DNA from 4 places in the Streptomyces sp. G5(2025) genome. Region 2 is predicted to be linked to each of the others. Evidence: riboswitches for the same ligand, from Rfam matches in the RefSeq annotation. Region 2 holds a riboswitch; each other region holds the start of a gene.
The links. Region 2 has a riboswitch for cobalamin ahead of ACOBQB_RS35110 (ribonucleoside-diphosphate reductase subunit alpha). Riboswitches for the same ligand answer to the same signal wherever they lie in the genome.
Positions count from the first base shown of each region.

Region 1: linked by a shared signal. The riboswitch ahead of ACOBQB_RS20125 (ABC transporter substrate-binding protein) and the one ahead of ACOBQB_RS35110 (ribonucleoside-diphosphate reductase subunit alpha) in region 2 are both predicted to bind cobalamin.
Region 3: linked by a shared signal. The riboswitch ahead of ACOBQB_RS23660 (ABC transporter substrate-binding protein) and the one ahead of ACOBQB_RS35110 (ribonucleoside-diphosphate reductase subunit alpha) in region 2 are both predicted to bind cobalamin.
Region 4: linked by a shared signal. The riboswitch ahead of metE (5-methyltetrahydropteroyltriglutamate--homocysteine S-methyltransferase) and the one ahead of ACOBQB_RS35110 (ribonucleoside-diphosphate reductase subunit alpha) in region 2 are both predicted to bind cobalamin.

Region 1 is NZ_JBMUZT010000006.1:2,041,727-2,045,931, forward strand. It holds gene ACOBQB_RS20120 (FecCD family ABC transporter permease) at 1-471, opposite strand, end outside; gene ACOBQB_RS20125 (ABC transporter substrate-binding protein) at 468-1,454, opposite strand; cobalamin riboswitch at 1,563-1,748, opposite strand; gene ACOBQB_RS20130 (VOC family protein) at 1,756-2,193, opposite strand; gene ACOBQB_RS20135 (helix-turn-helix domain-containing protein) at 2,211-3,065, opposite strand; gene ACOBQB_RS20140 (haloacid dehalogenase-like hydrolase) at 3,277-4,205, shown strand, end outside.
Region 2 is NZ_JBMUZT010000006.1:5,318,665-5,322,869, reverse strand. It holds gene ACOBQB_RS35125 (DUF3311 domain-containing protein) at 1-96, shown strand, start outside; gene mctP (monocarboxylate uptake permease MctP) at 93-1,721, shown strand; gene ACOBQB_RS35115 (GNAT family N-acetyltransferase) at 1,798-2,301, shown strand; cobalamin riboswitch at 2,371-2,493, shown strand; gene ACOBQB_RS35110 (ribonucleoside-diphosphate reductase subunit alpha) at 2,627-4,205, shown strand, end outside.
Region 3 is NZ_JBMUZT010000006.1:2,841,535-2,845,739, forward strand. It holds gene ACOBQB_RS23655 (FecCD family ABC transporter permease) at 1-803, opposite strand, end outside; gene ACOBQB_RS23660 (ABC transporter substrate-binding protein) at 875-1,834, opposite strand; cobalamin riboswitch at 1,880-1,999, opposite strand; gene ACOBQB_RS23665 (Mov34/MPN/PAD-1 family protein) at 2,002-2,424, opposite strand; gene ACOBQB_RS23670 (amino acid permease) at 2,512-4,005, opposite strand.
Region 4 is NZ_JBMUZT010000006.1:174,403-178,607, reverse strand. It holds partial or broken gene metE (5-methyltetrahydropteroyltriglutamate--homocysteine S-methyltransferase) at 1-2,314, opposite strand, end outside; cobalamin riboswitch at 2,472-2,694, opposite strand; gene proP (glycine betaine/L-proline transporter ProP) at 2,781-4,205, opposite strand, start outside.

The sequences.
Region 1 (4,205 bases), 3.3 Mb from region 2:
GACGCGGTCCGTCGTGCCGCCGAGTGTGTGGCTCAGCAAGAGGACGAGCGCGAACGAGCAGAGCGCGCCCGCGAAGGCGCCCGCCGAGATCGACAGCGCTCCCCCGCCGACGCCGAGGACGACGACCGCGACCGCTCCGGTGGACGCCCCGGACGACACCCCGAGCACGAAGGGGTCGGCGAGGGGGTTGCGGAGCAGGGACTGCATGACCGCGCCGCAGACCGCGAGGCCCGCGCCGCAGACCGCGGCGAGCAGGGTGCGGGGCAGCCGCAGGTTCCAGACGATGCCGTCCCTGATGGGGGTCAGCCCTGCCTCGCCCCAGCCGAGGTGTGCCGCGAGCGCCGAGAAGACGTCGGGGACCGAGATGTCGGCGGGGCCGATGGTGACGGCGACCGCCACCGAGAGGACGAGCGCGGCGCCGCCGGCCAGCCACAGCAGCCCCTGCCGGGCGGCGGGGGCGGCCGGGCTCACTTCGCCAGCCCGAACTTCCGCAGCCCGGCGGCCACTTGCTCGATACCGTCGACCGTACGGATCGTGGGGTTCATGGCCTGGCCGCTGAGGAGTACGTAACGCTTCTTCTTCACGGCGGTGAGGTTCTTGGTCGCCGGGTTGGACTCCAGGAACTTGATCTTCGCCGCGGCGCTCTCCGCGGACTGCGACTTGCGGGTGAGGTCGCCGATGACGAGGACGTCGGGGTCGCGGTCGGCGACGGTCTCCCAGTTGATCTGGGGCCACTCCTCGCGGGTGTCGTCGAAGACGTTCTTCGCGCCGAGCTCGCGGGTGATGATGCCGGGGGCGCCGCAGCAGCCCGCCATGTACGGGGCGTCGGAGTTGGCGAACCAGTACAGGAGCGTCGCGTCGGAGGCCTTGATGTCGTCCGTGGCCTTCGCGACGCGCTCCTTCAGGTCCGCGATCAGCTTCTCGCCGCGCCGCTGGACGCCGAACACCTTCGCGAGGTCGCGCACTTCGCCGTAGACGGTGTCCATAGTGAGGGTCTTGACGCGTTTGCCGTCGCCGCCGCCGTCGTTGTCCTTGCCCGCGCAGTCGGTGGGCGAGACGTAGACGGGCACGCCGAGTTCGGTGAACTTCTTACGGTCGGCGACGCCGCCCTTGCCGACGGTGTAGAGGAAGGAGGCGCTGACGAAGTCCGGTTCCTTGGAGAGGACTTTCTCCAGGGAGGGGTAGCGGTCGGCGAGCCGCTCGACCTTCGCGTTCGCCTTCTCCAGGTTCTTCGGGACCGGGTCGGTCCAGGTGCCGGTGCCCACCATGCGGTCGGCGAGACCGAGGGAGAGCAGAATCTCCGTGGAGCCCTGGTCGAGGGAGACGGCGCGCTGCGGCGGGGCCTGGACCTCGGCCTCCTTGCCGCAGGAGGCGACCGTGACGGGATAGCCGTCTGCGCTCTTGCCTTCGGACTTCTGGGCGGAGCCGTCGCCGCACGCGGTGAGTGCGAGCATGCCGGCACAGAGCAGAGCGGTTGTACGGACTGTCGAGGACACGCGATCCCTTGAGTGTCACGGCTCATGCGCGGAGCCTGGTCTGCGTCACGGCCTCCGCCGCCCGGTATGCGAGCGGAGGCGCCAGCAGGTCTTCGGACTCGGGATCGAACCGGGCGGGGCGCCTTCCCAGGCGTCCGAAGACACCCAGTGGCCGTGGCCCCGCCCGTCCCCCTCACCGCTGCGCGTCAGTTCCGGATTCGCACCGGATTCCCTGGCCCAGGTGTGGGTTTGACTGGCTTGCGCAAGTTATCACGCGCCTTCACCGGCCCGGGTCCGGCCTGGGCTCACCCCGGTAGGTGCCGAAGGACCAGCGGTTTCCCTCCGGGTCCTGGACGGCGAACTCGCGACTGCCGTACGGCTTGTCCTCGATCTCCGCGGTGATCTTCACGTCGGCCGCGCGGAGGCGCTGGTACAGGTCGTCCACCCGGTCGGTGACGACATAGGCACCGGAGGTGCCCGGCTTCCCGCAGGCCTCGGCGGTCGCCTCGGGGTCGTACGAGCCGAGCATGACGCCGCCTCCCTCGGGCCAGTCGAGCTGGGCGTGGGCGACGCGGCCGCCGTCCTCGTACACGGCCGTGCGCAGGAAGCCGACGGTGTCGACGAGGAAGTCGATCAGGGCGGGGGCGTCCCGCGCCTGGAGGGCCTGCCGAGACCGTGGGGGCGGGTGTGACGGGCCGATGTTGCCGAGTGCTGTCAGGTGTGGTGTTCATGTCTTCACTCTTCGCCTCCGCCATGCGCCCCGGCTTGGATATTCCGGCACTCCTCGGCCAGCCATCCGGTGGGGCTCACCCCCGTGTACTGCCGGAAGTCCCGTACGAGGTGGGAGTGGTCGTAGTACCCGGTGTCGGCGGCGACCCGGGCCAGGTCCGACGGGCCGCCCGCCGCCACGGCGCGGGCCACGGCAGTCCTGGCGTGCTGGAAACGCATCAGGCGCGCGGCCTGTTTGGGGCTCAGCCCGGTCTCGGCGCGGAAGAGGGTGGTCAGGCGGCGCTCGCTGAGGGCGACGTGCCGGGACAGACCGCCGAGGCTCCCGGCGCCGCGGTGCCGGGCGAGTCGGGCCCAGGCCTCGGCGACCTCGGGACGCACGGCTCCGGCGGGCCGGTCCGCGCGCTGCCGCAGGTAGTCGGCGAGGGCGGCGAAACGGTCCTCCCAGGTGTCCAGGCCGCACAGCCGCTCACGGACCTCGGCGGCGCGCGCGCCGAACACGTCGGTGCCGCCGGTGACGAGCTGCCCGGCCAGTTCGGCGGCGGGCAGGCCGAGGAGCGCGCGGGCGGCCAGCGGGTGCACGGCGAGCTGGACGCCCGCCTCGTGCTCGGGCTGGGCGACGTAGGCGGGGGCCTGGTGCAGGCCGCCCACGATGATGTCGGTGCGGACCGCGTCCGCGCCGGTCGCCTGGGCGGGCGTACCGCCGGTGGCGATCGCCCCGTCCAGCGAGAAGATCACCGTCAGATACGGCGAGGGCAGGCCGCGGTGCAGGGCGGGCCGCTGCCCCGCGGTGCGGTAGCCGACCGCGGAGACGACCATGCCGTCGAGCCGGGGAACGGCCCGGACGAACTCACGGGAGCCCATACGTCCCAGTATGCGCGGCCCGCTCACCCCGCGAACGCCCCGCGGACGCCCAGGCGGCGAGGTCCCTCTCCGCTACCCGCCACCACCCGCCCCCATGCCCGCCCCGCCCGGTGACTTCGATCATGGGAATCGCGCGGCGTGGCCCATAGCATGGCGCGCCGCTCCGGACGGAGCCGCGCAACGCACTCAGGAACGGCGGGACACGGGAAACATGGCAGTACGAGCCAAGAACAAGCGGGCCCTCATCGGTGGCGTGGGGGCGCTCGTCGCCGCCGTACTCGCGGGCGGCGCGCTGTGGCCCGCGGGCGAGGCGACGGCGGCGGACACCTCGGCCGCCACCGCCCGCGAGCTGTCGCACTGGCCGAAGCCGGTCGCGAGGAAGCTCGGCAAGGTCATCGCCGCGAACGACCACAAGGGCGCGTACGCCGTCTTCGACGCGGACAACACCTCGTACCGGGGCGACCTGGAGGAGTCGCTGCTGCCCTTCCTGGAGATGAAGGGCGTGCTGACCCGCAAGACCATGGACCCGTCCCTGAAGGTCATCCCGTTCAAGGACACGGCCGCGCACAAGGAGAGCCTCTACAGCTACTACAACCGGCTGTGCGAGGTGGACGACCAGGTCTGCTACCCCTGGGCCGCGCAGATCTTCTCCGGGTTCACGCTGAAGGAGCTCAAGGGGTACGTCGACGAGCTCCTGGCGTACAAGAAGCCGATCCCCGCGGAGTACTACGAGGGCGGGAAGGTCACCAGGACCGAGGTGAAGCCGCCCGAGCTGTCGAACGGCATGCGGCAGCTCTACAAGACGCTGCGGGCGCACGGCATCGAGGTGTACGTGGTCAGCGCGGCCAGCGAGGACCTGGTGCGCATGGTCCTCGCCGACCCGAAGTACGGCTACGGAGTCAAGCCGCGGAACGTCATCGGGGTGTCGATGCAGCTGAAGGACCGTGAGACCGGCGAGGTGACCAGCTCCCGCAAGGAGATCGCCGAGGGCCGCTTCGGCGAGAAGGACCGCGCGAAGCTCGCCGGGCGGGAGCTGACGCCGCACCTGTGGGCGCCGCTGACCTGGTACGAGGGCAAGCCCGCGGCGATCAACACGTACATCGACGAGTGGAAGAAGCCGATCCTCGCCGCCGGTGACAC
Region 2 (4,205 bases):
ATGCTGTGGGTGGTCATCTCCACGCTGCTCACGATGATCGCGTACAAGCTGTGGCAGCGTGACCAGCGCGCCCGTAAGGAAGGTGCGCGGTCATGAACGGCGGAGTCAACGGCGTCGCGCTCGCCGTCTTCATCTTCTTCTTCATAGCGGTCACGGTCATGGGCTTCCTGGCCGCCCGCTGGCGCAAGGCCGAGAACGACCAGAGCCTGGACGAATGGGGCCTCGGCGGCCGGTCGTTCGGCACCTGGGTCACGTGGTTCCTGCTCGGCGGCGACCTCTACACCGCGTACACCTTCGTGGCCGTCCCGGCGGCGATCTACGCGGCGGGCGCGGCCGGGTTCTTCGCGGTGCCGTACACCATCCTCGTCTACCCGCTGATCTTCACCTTCCTGCCGCGCCTGTGGTCGGTCTCGCACAAGCACGGCTATGTGACGACCTCGGACTTCGTGCGCGGGCGCTTCGGCTCGAAGGGGCTGTCGCTGGCGGTCGCGGTCACCGGCATCCTCGCCACGATGCCCTACATCGCGCTCCAACTCGTCGGCATCCAGGCCGTCCTTGACGTCATGGGCGTCGGCGGCGGCCCGGACACCAACTGGTTCATCAAGGACCTGCCGCTCCTGATCGCGTTCGCGGTGCTCGCCGCGTACACCTACTCGTCGGGGCTGCGCGCGCCCGCGCTGATCGCGTTCGTGAAGGACGGGTTGATCTACCTCGTCATCGTCGTCGCGATCATCTACATCCCGATCAAGCTCGGCGGCTTCGACGACATCTTCGCCAAGGCCGGGGACGCCTTCGCGCAGACCAACCCGGCGACCGACAAGCCGCGCGGCGCGCTCGCGCCCGCCGAGGCCGGCCAGTGGACGTACGCGACGCTCGCGCTCGGTTCGGCCCTCGCGCTGTTCATGTACCCGCACTCGATCACGGCGACGCTCTCCTCCAAGAGCCGCAACGTGATCCGCCGCAACACCACGATCCTGCCCCTGTACTCGCTGATGCTCGGCCTGCTGGCGCTGCTCGGCTTCATGGCGATCGCGGCCGGGATCAAGGTGGACAACGGCCAGTTGGCGATCCCGCAGCTGTTCGAGAACATGTTCCCCGACTGGTTCACGGGCGTGGCCTTCGCGGCCATCGGCATCGGCGCGCTGGTCCCGGCGGCCATCATGTCGATCGCGGCCGCGAATCTCTTCACCCGCAACATCTACAAGGACTTCATCAAGCCCGACGCGACGCCCGCGCAGGAGACCAAGGTCTCCAAGCTGGTGTCGCTGATGGTGAAGGTCGGCGCGCTCGCCTTCGTCCTCACCATGGACAAGACCGTCGCGATCAACTTCCAGCTGCTCGGCGGCATCTGGATCCTCCAGACGATGCCGGCGCTGGTCGGCGGCCTGTTCACGCGGTGGTTCCACCGCTGGGCGCTGCTGGCCGGCTGGGCGGTCGGCATGGTCTACGGCACGCTGGCCGCGTACGGCGTCGCGTCGCCGACGCAGAAGCACTTCGGCGGCTCCTCCGACACGATCCCGGGGATCGGCGAGATCGGCTACATCGGTCTCACCGCGTTCGTCCTGAACGTCATCGTGACCGTGGTCCTCACCTTCGTCCTGAAGGCGCTGAAGGCCCCGGACGGCATCGACGAGACCTCGCCCGGGGACTACACCGCGGACGCGGGCGACCCGGGCGTCATCCAGGAACTGCCCAAGGCGACCGCGGGCGCCGGGCACTGAGCCCTTCCCCGCCGCGACGAAGGGCCGCCGGAAAACCGGCGGCCCTTCGTCGTACCCGTGTTGCACACTTCGGCTCATGGACACGACGACCCTCACGATCAGGCGGGCCCGCCCCGAGGAGTACGAGGCGCTGGGCGCCCTCACCGCCCAGGCCTATCTCGACGGCGGACATCTGGACTTCGGGGCGCAGGACCCCTATCTGGCGGTGCTGCGCGACGTGGCGGCGCGCGCGGCCGCGGCCGAGGTCCTGGTGGCGGAGGCGGGCGGGAAAGCACTCGGCTGCGTCACCTACGTCGCCTCCGGCGGCCCCATGGCCGACATCGCGCGCGACGGCGAGGCCGAGATCCGCATGCTGGCCGTCTCCACCGCGGCGCGCGGCCGGGGCGCCGGCGAGACGCTCGTACGGGAGTGTGTGCGGCGCGCCAGGGAGGCGGGCCGCACCGGGCTCGTCCTGTCCACGCAGACGTCGATGCACGCCGCCCACCGGCTGTACGAGCGCCTCGGCTTCGTACGCACGCCCGAGCGCGACTGGCGGCCGATCGACACGGTGCCGCTGCTGACGTACGCGTTGGCTCTCTAGGCTCTTCTGAGCTTCCCTTACCAGCCGACACAAGATGTGGGGCCGCCTCAGGAACCCGGCACAAGATGTATGCTCGTGCTCGCTGTCGCCGCAGGGGAATCCGGTGCAAGTCCGGAACTGTCCCGCAACGGTGCATGTGTACGTCTTTGGCGTACACGGAGTCCGAAGACCTGCCGACAGTGCACCCGTGCCGTCCGGTCCGGGTGCCGACCGTCCGGGCCTCGCGGAGTGGGCCGGTGGACGCGGTACGCCACCCTGCCCGGGTGCGCCCGTGTGTGCCCTCCCCCCTCCTCCTGGCCCAGAGCCGAGCGAGGGAGTGCCCCACGTGACCATCGCGCCTGCCGAACCCGCGTCAGCGCAGGAAGCGCAGTCAGTGCCTTCCGGGCCCGCCGTGCCCGCCGCACCTGCCGCGCCTTCGACGCCGACCCTCCAGGGCCAGGGTGCCGAAGGAACCGACGGGCCAGGGACCGCGCTGCTGCGCACCCTGACCGACCTCACCGCCGACCTCCCCGACGCCGACCCCGGCCGGGTCGCCGCCGCCGCGCTGCGCGGCCGCTCGGTCAAGGCCGACGCGTCGGAGCTGCGGGAGCTCGCGACCGAGGCGGCCGCGGGGCTCATCTCCGAGGACCCGGCGTACTCGAAGCTCGCCGCCCGGCTGCTGTCGATCGGCATCCGCGAGGAGGCGGCGACGCAGGGCGTGCGCTCCTTCACCGACTCCGTGGCGGTCGGCCACCGCGAGGGCCTGATCGCCGACCGCACGGCGCAGTTCGTGACGGCGCACGCGGCCCGGCTCGACGCGCTGGTGGACGCCGCGCTCGCCGACGGCGCCGACTTCCGCTTCGAGTACTTCGGCCTGCGCACCCTGCACAGCCGCTATCTGCTGCGCCACCCGATCACCCGGCAGGTCATCGAGACCCCGCAGCACTTCATGCTGCGCGTCGCGAGCGGCCTGGCCAAGGACGACGGCGCCACCGCCGTGGACGAGGTCGCCGCGCTGTACGGCCTGATGAGCCGCCTGGACTACCTGCCGTCCTCGCCGACGCTCTTCAACTCCGGCACCCGCCACCCGCAGATGTCCTCCTGCTACCTCCTCGACTCCCCACTGGACGAGCTGGACTCGGTCTACGACCGCTACCACCAGGTCGCGCGGCTCTCCAAGCACGCGGGCGGCATCGGACTCTCGTACTCCCGCATCCGTTCGCGGGGATCGCTGATCCGTGGCACGAACGGGCACTCCAACGGCATCGTGCCGTTCCTGAAGACCCTGGACGCCTCGGTCGCCGCCGTGAACCAGGGCGGCCGTCGCAAGGGCGCCGCCGCGGTCTACCTGGAGACCTGGCACTCCGACATCGAGGAGTTCCTGGAGCTGCGCGACAACACCGGTGAGGACGCGCGCCGCACGCACAACCTCAACCTCGCGCACTGGATCCCGGACGAGTTCATGCGCCGCGTCGCCGCCGACCAGGAATGGTCGCTGTTCTCCCCGGCCGACGTGCCCGCCCTTGTCGACCTGTGGGGCGAGGGGTTCGACGCCGCCTACCGCGCGGCCGAGGCCGCCGGGCTCGCGAAGAAGACCATCCCGGCCCGGGACCTGTACGGCCGCATGATGCGCACCCTCGCCCAGACCGGCAACGGCTGGATGACGTTCAAGGACGCCGCCAACCGCACCGCCAACCAGACGGCGGAGCCCGGCCACACCGTGCACTCCTCCAACCTCTGCACGGAGATCCTGGAGGTCACGGACGACGGCGAGACGGCGGTCTGCAACCTCGGCTCGGTGAACCTCGGCGCGTTCGTGGACACGGCGACCGGCGACCTCGCCTGGGACCGGCTCGACGAGACCGTGCGCACCGCCGTGACCTTCCTCGACCGCGTCGTGGACATCAACTTCTACCCGACCGAGC
Region 3 (4,205 bases), 2.5 Mb from region 2:
ACGCCGGTCAGGAGCGAGGCGAGGACGAAGACGGCGGAGCGGAAGCGGGCGGTGTCCAGGCCGAGGACGGTGGCGCCCTCCTCGCCGACGAGCAGCAGGTCCAGCGGGCGGGCGAGCGCCACCAGGAGGGCGGTACCGACGGCCAGGACGGCGCAGGGCAGGGCGAGCATGTCCCAGCGGGCGCTGCCGAGGCCGCCGAGTGTCCAGTACAGGACTTCCTTGAGGTGGTCGGCGCTGTCGGCGGTGACGAGGATGAGGCTGGTGAGGGCGGTGAGGATGTACGAGACGGCCACCCCGGCGAGGATCAGGCGGCCGGTGGCGAAGCCCCCGCCGCCGCTTCTGGCCAGGGCGTAGACCAGGACCAGGGAGATCAGCGCGCCCGCGAAGGAGGCCGCGGGGATCGTGACGGCGGTGCTGAGGGTGGTGCCCAGGCCGAAGATCCCGCCGAGCACGATCGCGCTGACGGCGCCCACGGAGGCGCCCGAGGAGACGCCGAGGAGGAACGGGTCGGCGAGAGGGTTGCGGACGAGGGCCTGGAGGACGGTGCCGATGACGGCCAGTCCGGCGCCGACGACCGCGCCGAGCAGGACCCGGGGCAGGCGGACGTCCAGCACGATGGTGCGGAACGGGGAGGGTTCCGCATGGCCGGTCAGTATCTCCAGGACCTGGCCCGGCGGGATGCGGACGGAGCCGAGGGCGAGGCCGGCGACGGTCGCTGCCGCGAGGGCCGCGGTGAGCGCCGTCAGGGTCAAGAGGCGCCGCCCCTTCGACCCCCGTCGATCGCCCTTCGGGCTCGTCCTCAAACGCCGGACGGGCTGGGATGTACCGCCCCCGGGCCGACCCGGTCCCCGGACGGGCTGGATCTTCGCGGCGCTCACAGCTGTGCCGCCAGCTTCTCCACCGCCTTCGGTGCCCGTACGCCCGTGACCACGTCCGACAGCCGCAGTACCGCGAAACGCTTGTGCTTGATGGCGGGGACGTCCGCGAGGACCGGGTCGTCGAGGAGGCGCTTCTTCTTCTGGGCGACGGTCGTGGGGCCGTAGTCGAGGATCATGATGACGTCCGGCCTGCGCTCGACGACCTTCTCCCAGGACGCGTCGCTGAAGGACTTGTCGATGTCGGCGAAGACGTTGCGGCCGCCCGCGCGCTCGATGATGTCGTTGCCGATGCCGCGGCCGCCCGCCGTGAACGCGGTCTTGTCGCCGCTGTCGTAGACGAAGACGGAGACCGGCTTCGCGCGCTTCGACTTCTTCGCGGTGGCGGCCAGTTCGCGCTTGGCCCCGCTCACCCACTTCTCGGCGCGCTCGCGCACCCCGAACGTGGCGCCGACCTCCCGCACCTCGCGGTACACGTCGTCCATGGTGACCGCGCGCTCGGCGCAGCCCTCGATGTTGAGGCGGCTCTTGATCCCGGACTTGGCGAGCGCGGAGCGGCTGCGGCCGTCGCCGGCGAGGAAGGCGCTGGCGTAACCGCCGTAGACGAAGTCGGGGTCGGCGGCGAGCAGCTTCTCGTAGGAGGGGTACTCCTTGGCGAGCACGGGGGCGGACTTGTACGCCTTCTCGTACTTCGGCAGGACCTTGTCGTCGAGGTAGGCGGTGCCGGCCAGGCGGTCCTTGAGGCCCAGTTCCAGCATCACCTCGGTAACGTGCTGGTTCATGGTGACGGCGCGCTTCGGCGGTGCGTCGTACGTGGTCTTCACACCGCAGTTGGTGACGGTGTACGGGAAGCCCGCGGCCTTGGCGGCGGGCTTGGAGTCACCGGAGTCGGACGAGCCGCAGGCTGCGAGCGGGACGAGCAGGGCCGCGGCGGTGAGCACGCGAAGGGCGCGGGACATGGCTGAACTGCCTCCTCCAGGGGATTTCCGCGTCCCCTGCGTTGTGTGGAGCCGAGACGGCAGGTCAGTTCCTGACTCCCCGCCCCCGCGAAGGGGTGGGGTCACAGTGGCGGGACCGTGCCGGGCTCGCACCGGCTTCCTGGGTCCTGCCGCCTCATGGGTGGAGCTCAGTATGCCTGTACGACCGCGACCTCTTCCTCGGTGACCTCGCCGTCCACGATCCGGTACGAGCGGAACTGGAAAGGGCCCGCGTCGTCGGTGTCCGCGGTGGAGACCAGGACGTAGTGGGCGCCGGGCTCGTTGGCGTAGCTGATGTCGGTGCGCGAGGGGTAGGCCTCGGTCGCGGTGTGCGAGTGGTAGATGACCACCGGCTCCTCGTCGCGGTCGTCCATCTCGCGGTAGAGCTTGAGCAGGTCACCCGAGTCGAACTCGTAGAACGTGGGCGAGCGCGCGGCGTTCAGCATCGGGATGAAGCGCTCGGGGCGGCCGGTGCCCGCCGGGCCCGCGACCACGCCGCACGCCTCGTCGGGGTGGTCCTGGCGCGCGTGCGCGACGATCTGGTCGTGGAGGGCCTGGGTGATGGTCAGCATGGCAGTCAGGATAAGCAGAGGGCCCGCGCCGTACCGAAGTGTGGTACGTGCGGGCCCATATGCTGGACAGTGGCCTCTCCGGGGAGGTCAGTCCTTGGTGACGGGGGCGCTGTCCGCGCCGATCTTGCGCTTGTTGAACGCGGCGGCCTGCGGGTTGCGGCTCTTGAGGATCAGGTAGGAGACGCCGAGGATCGCGGCCCAGACCGGAGCGGCGTACAGCGAGATCCGCGCGTCCTTGTCGACGCCCATCATCACGATGACCATGCCGATGAACAAAAGCGCGAACCAGCTGGTGTACGGGGCTCCCGGCGCCCGGAAGGTGGACTGCGGCAGCTCGCCGCGGTCGGCCTTGCGGCGGTAGCGGATCTGGCAGGCCAGGATCATGATCCAGGCCCACATGCCGGAGATGGTGGCGAAGGAGACGACGTAGTTGAACGCCTCGCCCGGCCACTGGTAGTTGATCCAGACGCCGACCAGCATGAACGCGGCGGAGAACGTGGTGCCGACCAGCGGCAGGCCGTTCTTCGTGAGCTTGGTGAAGAACTTCGGGCCCTGGCCGTTGAGCGCGAGGTCGCGCAGCATGCGGCCGGTGGAGTACATGCCGGAGTTGCAGGAGGAGAGCGCGGCGGTGAGGACCACGAAGTTCACGATCGCGGCGCCGACGCCGAGGCCCATCTTCTCGAAGGCCGCGACGAACGGCGAGACGCCGGGCTGGAAGTGCGTCCACGGGACGACCGACAGGATCATGATCAGCGCGCCGACGTAGAAGACGGCGATGCGCCACGGCACGGTGTTGATGGCCTTGGGCAGGACGGTCTTCGGGTCCTTGGACTCGCCCGCGGTGACGCCGACGAGCTCGACGGCGAGGAAGGCGAACATCACGATCTGGAGCGTCATCAGCGTGGAGCCGATGCCGTTGGGGAAGAAGCCGCCCTGGTTCCACAGGTGGGCCACGGTCGCGGTGTCACCGGCGTCGGAGAAGCCGATGGTGAGGATGCCGATGCAGATCAGGATCATGCCGATGATGGCGGTGACCTTGACCATCGAGAACCAGAACTCCAGCTCACCGAAGAGCTTCACGGAGATGAGGTTCGCGCCGTACAGGATGACCGTGAAGATGAGCGCGTACGCCCATTGTGGAACGGATCCGTGTGTCCAGTACTGCATGTACTGGGCGGCTGCGGTGACTTCGGTGATGCCGGTGACGACCCAGAAGAGCCAGTACGTCCAGCCGGTCACGAAGCCGAAGAACGGGCCCATGAACTCGCGCGCGTACTCCGAGAAGGAGCCCGACACGGGGCGGTACATGAGGAGCTCGCCGAGCGCCCGCATGATGAAGAAGATGACGAGGCCCGCGATGGCGTACGCCAGGATGAGGCTGGGTCCGGCCTTGTGGATGGCCTTGCCCGCGCCGAGGAACAGGCCGGTGCCGATGGCACCGCCGATCGCGATCATCTGGATCTGCCGGGCTCCCAGACCGCGCTGGTAGCCCTCGCCCTCGCCGGACGGGCCGCCTGCGGCCTCCACGGCACCATTGCCGTCGTGCCCGTCGTGCTGCTCTTCGACCTGCACTGAGGTCATGGTGACGCCTTTCTCCATGCTGATCCGCGCCCGCGTCTCGCGTTGATGGCTGCGGATCAGGTCCTGATCCCCCCGGATATGTATGGAGTGCTACCGGCGGTCTGCCGGTCCGAGCGCCCTCGGTGACATGGGTGGCGTCACCGAGTGGTCGTGAAGATTTATCACGGCGGCAACAGTGAGGGAATCAGCCACCTGTGACG
Region 4 (4,205 bases), 5.1 Mb from region 2:
ACCAGGTTCTCTAGGGAGGCGCGGACCTCGGGCCAACTCCGGGTCTTCAGACCGCAGTCCGGGTTGACCCACAACCGCTCGGCCGGAATGGCCTCAAGTCCCTTACGGAGCAGGGCGGCCGCCTCCCCTGCGCCGGGGACACGCGGTGAGTGGATGTCGTAGACGCCGGGACCGGCCCCGCGCGGGTAGCCGTGCGCCGCCAGCTCGCGTGCGACCTGCATGTGGGAGCGGGCCGCCTCCAGACTGATGACGTCGGCGTCGAGGTCGTCGATGGCCTGGACGATGTCGCCGAACTCGGCGTAGCACATGTGGGTGTGGATCTGGGTGTCCGGGCGGACGCCGCTCGTGGCGAGGCGGAACGCCTCCGTGGCCCAGGCCAGGTAGGCGCCGCGCCCGGCGGCCCGCAGCGGGAGGGTCTCGCGCAGCGCGGGCTCGTCCACCTGGATGACCGGCGTACCGGCCGCCTCCAGGTCGCCGACCTCGTCGCGCAGGGCGAGGGCGACCTGGCGGGCGGTCTCGGCGAGGGGCTGGTCGTCGCGGACGAAGGACCAGGCGAGCATGGTGACCGGGCCGGTGAGCATGCCCTTGACCGGACGACGGGTCAGCGACCGGGCGTACGCCGTCCAGCGCACCGTCATGGGCCCGGGGCGCGAGACGTCACCGGCCAGGATCGGCGGGCGGACGTAGCGGGTGCCGTAGGACTGGACCCAGCCGTGCCGAGTGGCGAGGTAGCCGGTGAGCTGCTCGGCGAAGTACTGGACCATGTCATTGCGTTCGGGCTCGCCGTGCACGAGGACGTCGATGCCGGCCTCCTCCTGGAAGGAGACGACCTCACGGATCTCCGCCTCGACGCGCTTCTCGTACGCCGCGGTGTCGATGCGGCCCGCGCGCAGGTCGGCCCGCGCGGTGCGCAGCGCGGTCGTCTGGGGGAAGGAGCCGATGGTGGTCGTGGGCAGCAGCGGCAGTCCGAGGTGGGCGTGCTGGGCGGCCGCCCGTTCCGGGTACGGCTGCGAGCGTCGCCCTTCGGCGTCGGTGACAGCCGTGGCGCGGGCGCGTACCGCTGGGTCGTGGGTGAGGGCGGAACCGGCCCGGGACGCCAGGGCGGCGCGGTTCGCGGCGAGTTCGGCCGCGATGGTGTCGGTGCCCTGCGCCAACCCGCGGGCCAGGGTGACGATCTCGCCGGTCTTCTGGCGGGCGAAGGCCAGCCAGCGGGCGACCTGCGGGTCGAGGTCGCGCTCCGCCGAGGCGTCCAGCGGGACGTGCGCCAGGGAGCAGGAGGCGGCCACGTCCACCCGGTCGGCCAGGCCGAGCAGCGTGCCGAGGGTGGACAGCGACTTCTCCAGGTCGTTGATCCACACATTGCGGCCGTTCACCACGCCCGCCACCAGCCGCTTGCCGGGCAGCCCGCCGACAGCGGCGAGGTCGTCGAGGTTCGCCGCGGCGGGACCGGTGAAGTCCAGCGCCAGCCCCTCCACGGGCGCCTTGGCCAGAACGGGCAGGGCTTCGCCGAGCCGGTCGAAGTAGGAGGCGACCAGGATCTTCGGCCGGTCGGCGAGCGCGCCCAGCGCACGGTAGGAGCGGGCCGCGGCGTTCAGTTCGGCGGGGGTCCGGTCCTGGACGAGGGCGGGCTCGTCCAACTGCACCCACGCGGCGCCGGCCGCCCGCAGGTCGGCGAGCACCTCCGCGTACACCGGCAGCAGCCGGTCCAGGAGGGTCAACGGCTGGAAGTCCGCAGCGACGCCAGGGGCCGGCTTGGCCAGGAGCAGGAAGGTGACCGGGCCGACCAGCACCGGGCGCGGCGTGTGGCCGAGGGCGAGCGCCTCCTTCAACTCGGCGACCTGCTTGGTGGAGTCGGCGGAGAAGACGGTGCCGGGGCCGAGTTCGGGAACGAGATAGTGGTAGTTGGTGTCGAACCACTTGGTCATCTCCAGCGGCGCCACGTCCTGGGTGCCGCGGGCCATCGCGAAGTAGCCGTCGAGGGAGCATCCCCTGGTCGAGCGAGGCCGCGAGCTCGGGGAAGGCCGGCTTCGATGGCGGCACGGTGGCGGTCGGGGATCGCGCCGACCATGACGCTGGTGTCCAGGACGTGGTCGTAGTAGGAGAAGTCGCCGGTCGGCACCTCATGGATACCGGCGTCGGCGAGCTGCCGCCACGTGGCCCGGCGGAGGTCGGCGGCGACGGCCCGCAGGGCGTCGGCGTCCACGCGGCCCTGCCAGTAGCCCTCGATGGCCTTCTTCAGTTCCCGGTGGGGGCCTTGGCGTGGGTAGCCGTACACGGTGGCCCTGGCTGTGGCGGCCGTAAGTCCGGTGGTCACGGAACTCTCCTTCGCGAGTGTCTCTCCGAAAGACCCCGGCGAAGGATCGAAGGCGCGAAGGGATGGCCGACCGGGCGGACCACGCCGCTGTGCCCTCGCGTGTGCCACCTGATCTGTACGCCGACCCACCCACGAGGTCACCGAGGTCTCCGCGCGCGTCGGCGCACGGGCAGTGGCAGGTCTTCGGACTCGCGGACCCGTCCGCCGGTCTCCCGGCGGACACCTACTGGCCGTCGCTTCCCGGACCCGGCCGGGTCCAGTGCGTATGACGGCTGTCGTTTCCGCTCACCGCTGCGGGGCAGTCCCGGATTCCCACCGGGTTCCCTCTTGCGACGCGCCTGTCTGGCGGACAGGGCGAACCAGCTGCACCCGTACCGTACACGCACACGTACCAGCACGTCTCCGCCTGTTGACGGCACAACGCTCGCCGCCCCGCACCACCCCGCCCCCGTCACTCCCCGCCCCGTCACTCCCCGCGTCCGCCGGACCTCTTGCTGTCGTCCCGCCCGCGCCCGCCGCGCGGATGCCACAGGCGCAGCCACACGTCACGCGCGTGGCGCCCCGCCTCCGCGCGGCTGCGCGCCACCAACTCGCGGGCCTCGTCCTGCGTCTCCACCATGGGCCCGGAGCCGCGCAGCGGCCGTCCGGCCGTCTCGTGCAGGAAGAACGTCGACACCAGGCCGATCGCGCCCGCCACCATCAAGTAGAAGGCGGGCACGAGGGTGTTGCCGGTGGAGTCGACCAGGTAGGAGGCGAGCAGCGGGGTGGTGCCGCCGAAGAGGGAGACGGAGATGTTGTACGAGATCGACAGGGCGCCGTACCGCAGACGCGTGGGGAACAGGGCGGGCAGTGTGGCCGCGGCCGTGCCCGCGAAGCAGACCAGGAGCAGACCGAGGATCGCGCACCCGAAGGCGGGCATGAGGATGCCGCCTTCTCGGATCAGCAGGAACGCCGGGACGGCGAGCACCATCAGCGCGATGCTGCCCGCCATGAACATCGGGCGTCTGCCCCACCGGTCCGAACTGCGGCCCACGGTGGTGATGGCGAGCGCCACCAGCAGCATGGTGCCGAGCACCAGCAGCTGCGCCGTGGTGTCGCTCTCTCCCAGCGTCACCGTCATGAAGGTGGGGAGATACGACGTCACCATGTAGTTCGTGACGTTGTAGAGCAGCACAAGCCCCATGCAGATCAGCACCGCCTGCCAGTGACGGGTGAAGATCTCCTTGAGACGGCCCTTGCCGGACTGGCGGGCCTGCTCGACGGGGTCGCTCTCGCCCCGCTGGTGGACGACTTCCCGCTCGGCCGCGGCGGACGCCGCCTCCTGCTGGAAAGCGGGCGTCTCCTCCAGCTTCACGCGCATGTACAGGCCGATGAGTCCGAGCGGCCCCGCGACGAAGAAGGGAATGCGCCAGCCCCAGCTCTCCATGCCGTCGGACCCGAGAGCCAGCGTGAGGACGGTGACCAGGCCGGAGCCCAGGGAGTAGCCGATGAAGGTGCCGAAGTCGAGCCAGCTGCCGAGGAATCCGCGCCGCTGGTCGGGCGCGTACTCGGCGATGTAGGTGGTGGCACCGGCGTACTCGCCGCCCGTGGAGAAACCCTGGACCAGCCGGCATACGAGGAGCAGCAGCGGGGCGGCGAATCCGATCGAGGCGTACGTGGGCAGCAGCCCGACCGCGAAGGTGCTCACGGCCATCATGATCATGGTCGCCGCGAGCACCCGCTGCCGGCCGATACGGTCACCGAGCGGCCCGAACACGAGCCCGCCCAGGGGCCGGACGAGAAACGCCGCGGCGAAGGTGGCGAAGGCGGCGACGACCTGGACGCCCGGCGAGCTGGCAGGGAAGAAGACCTTGCCGATCGTGCCCGCCAGATAGGCGTAGACGCCGAAGTC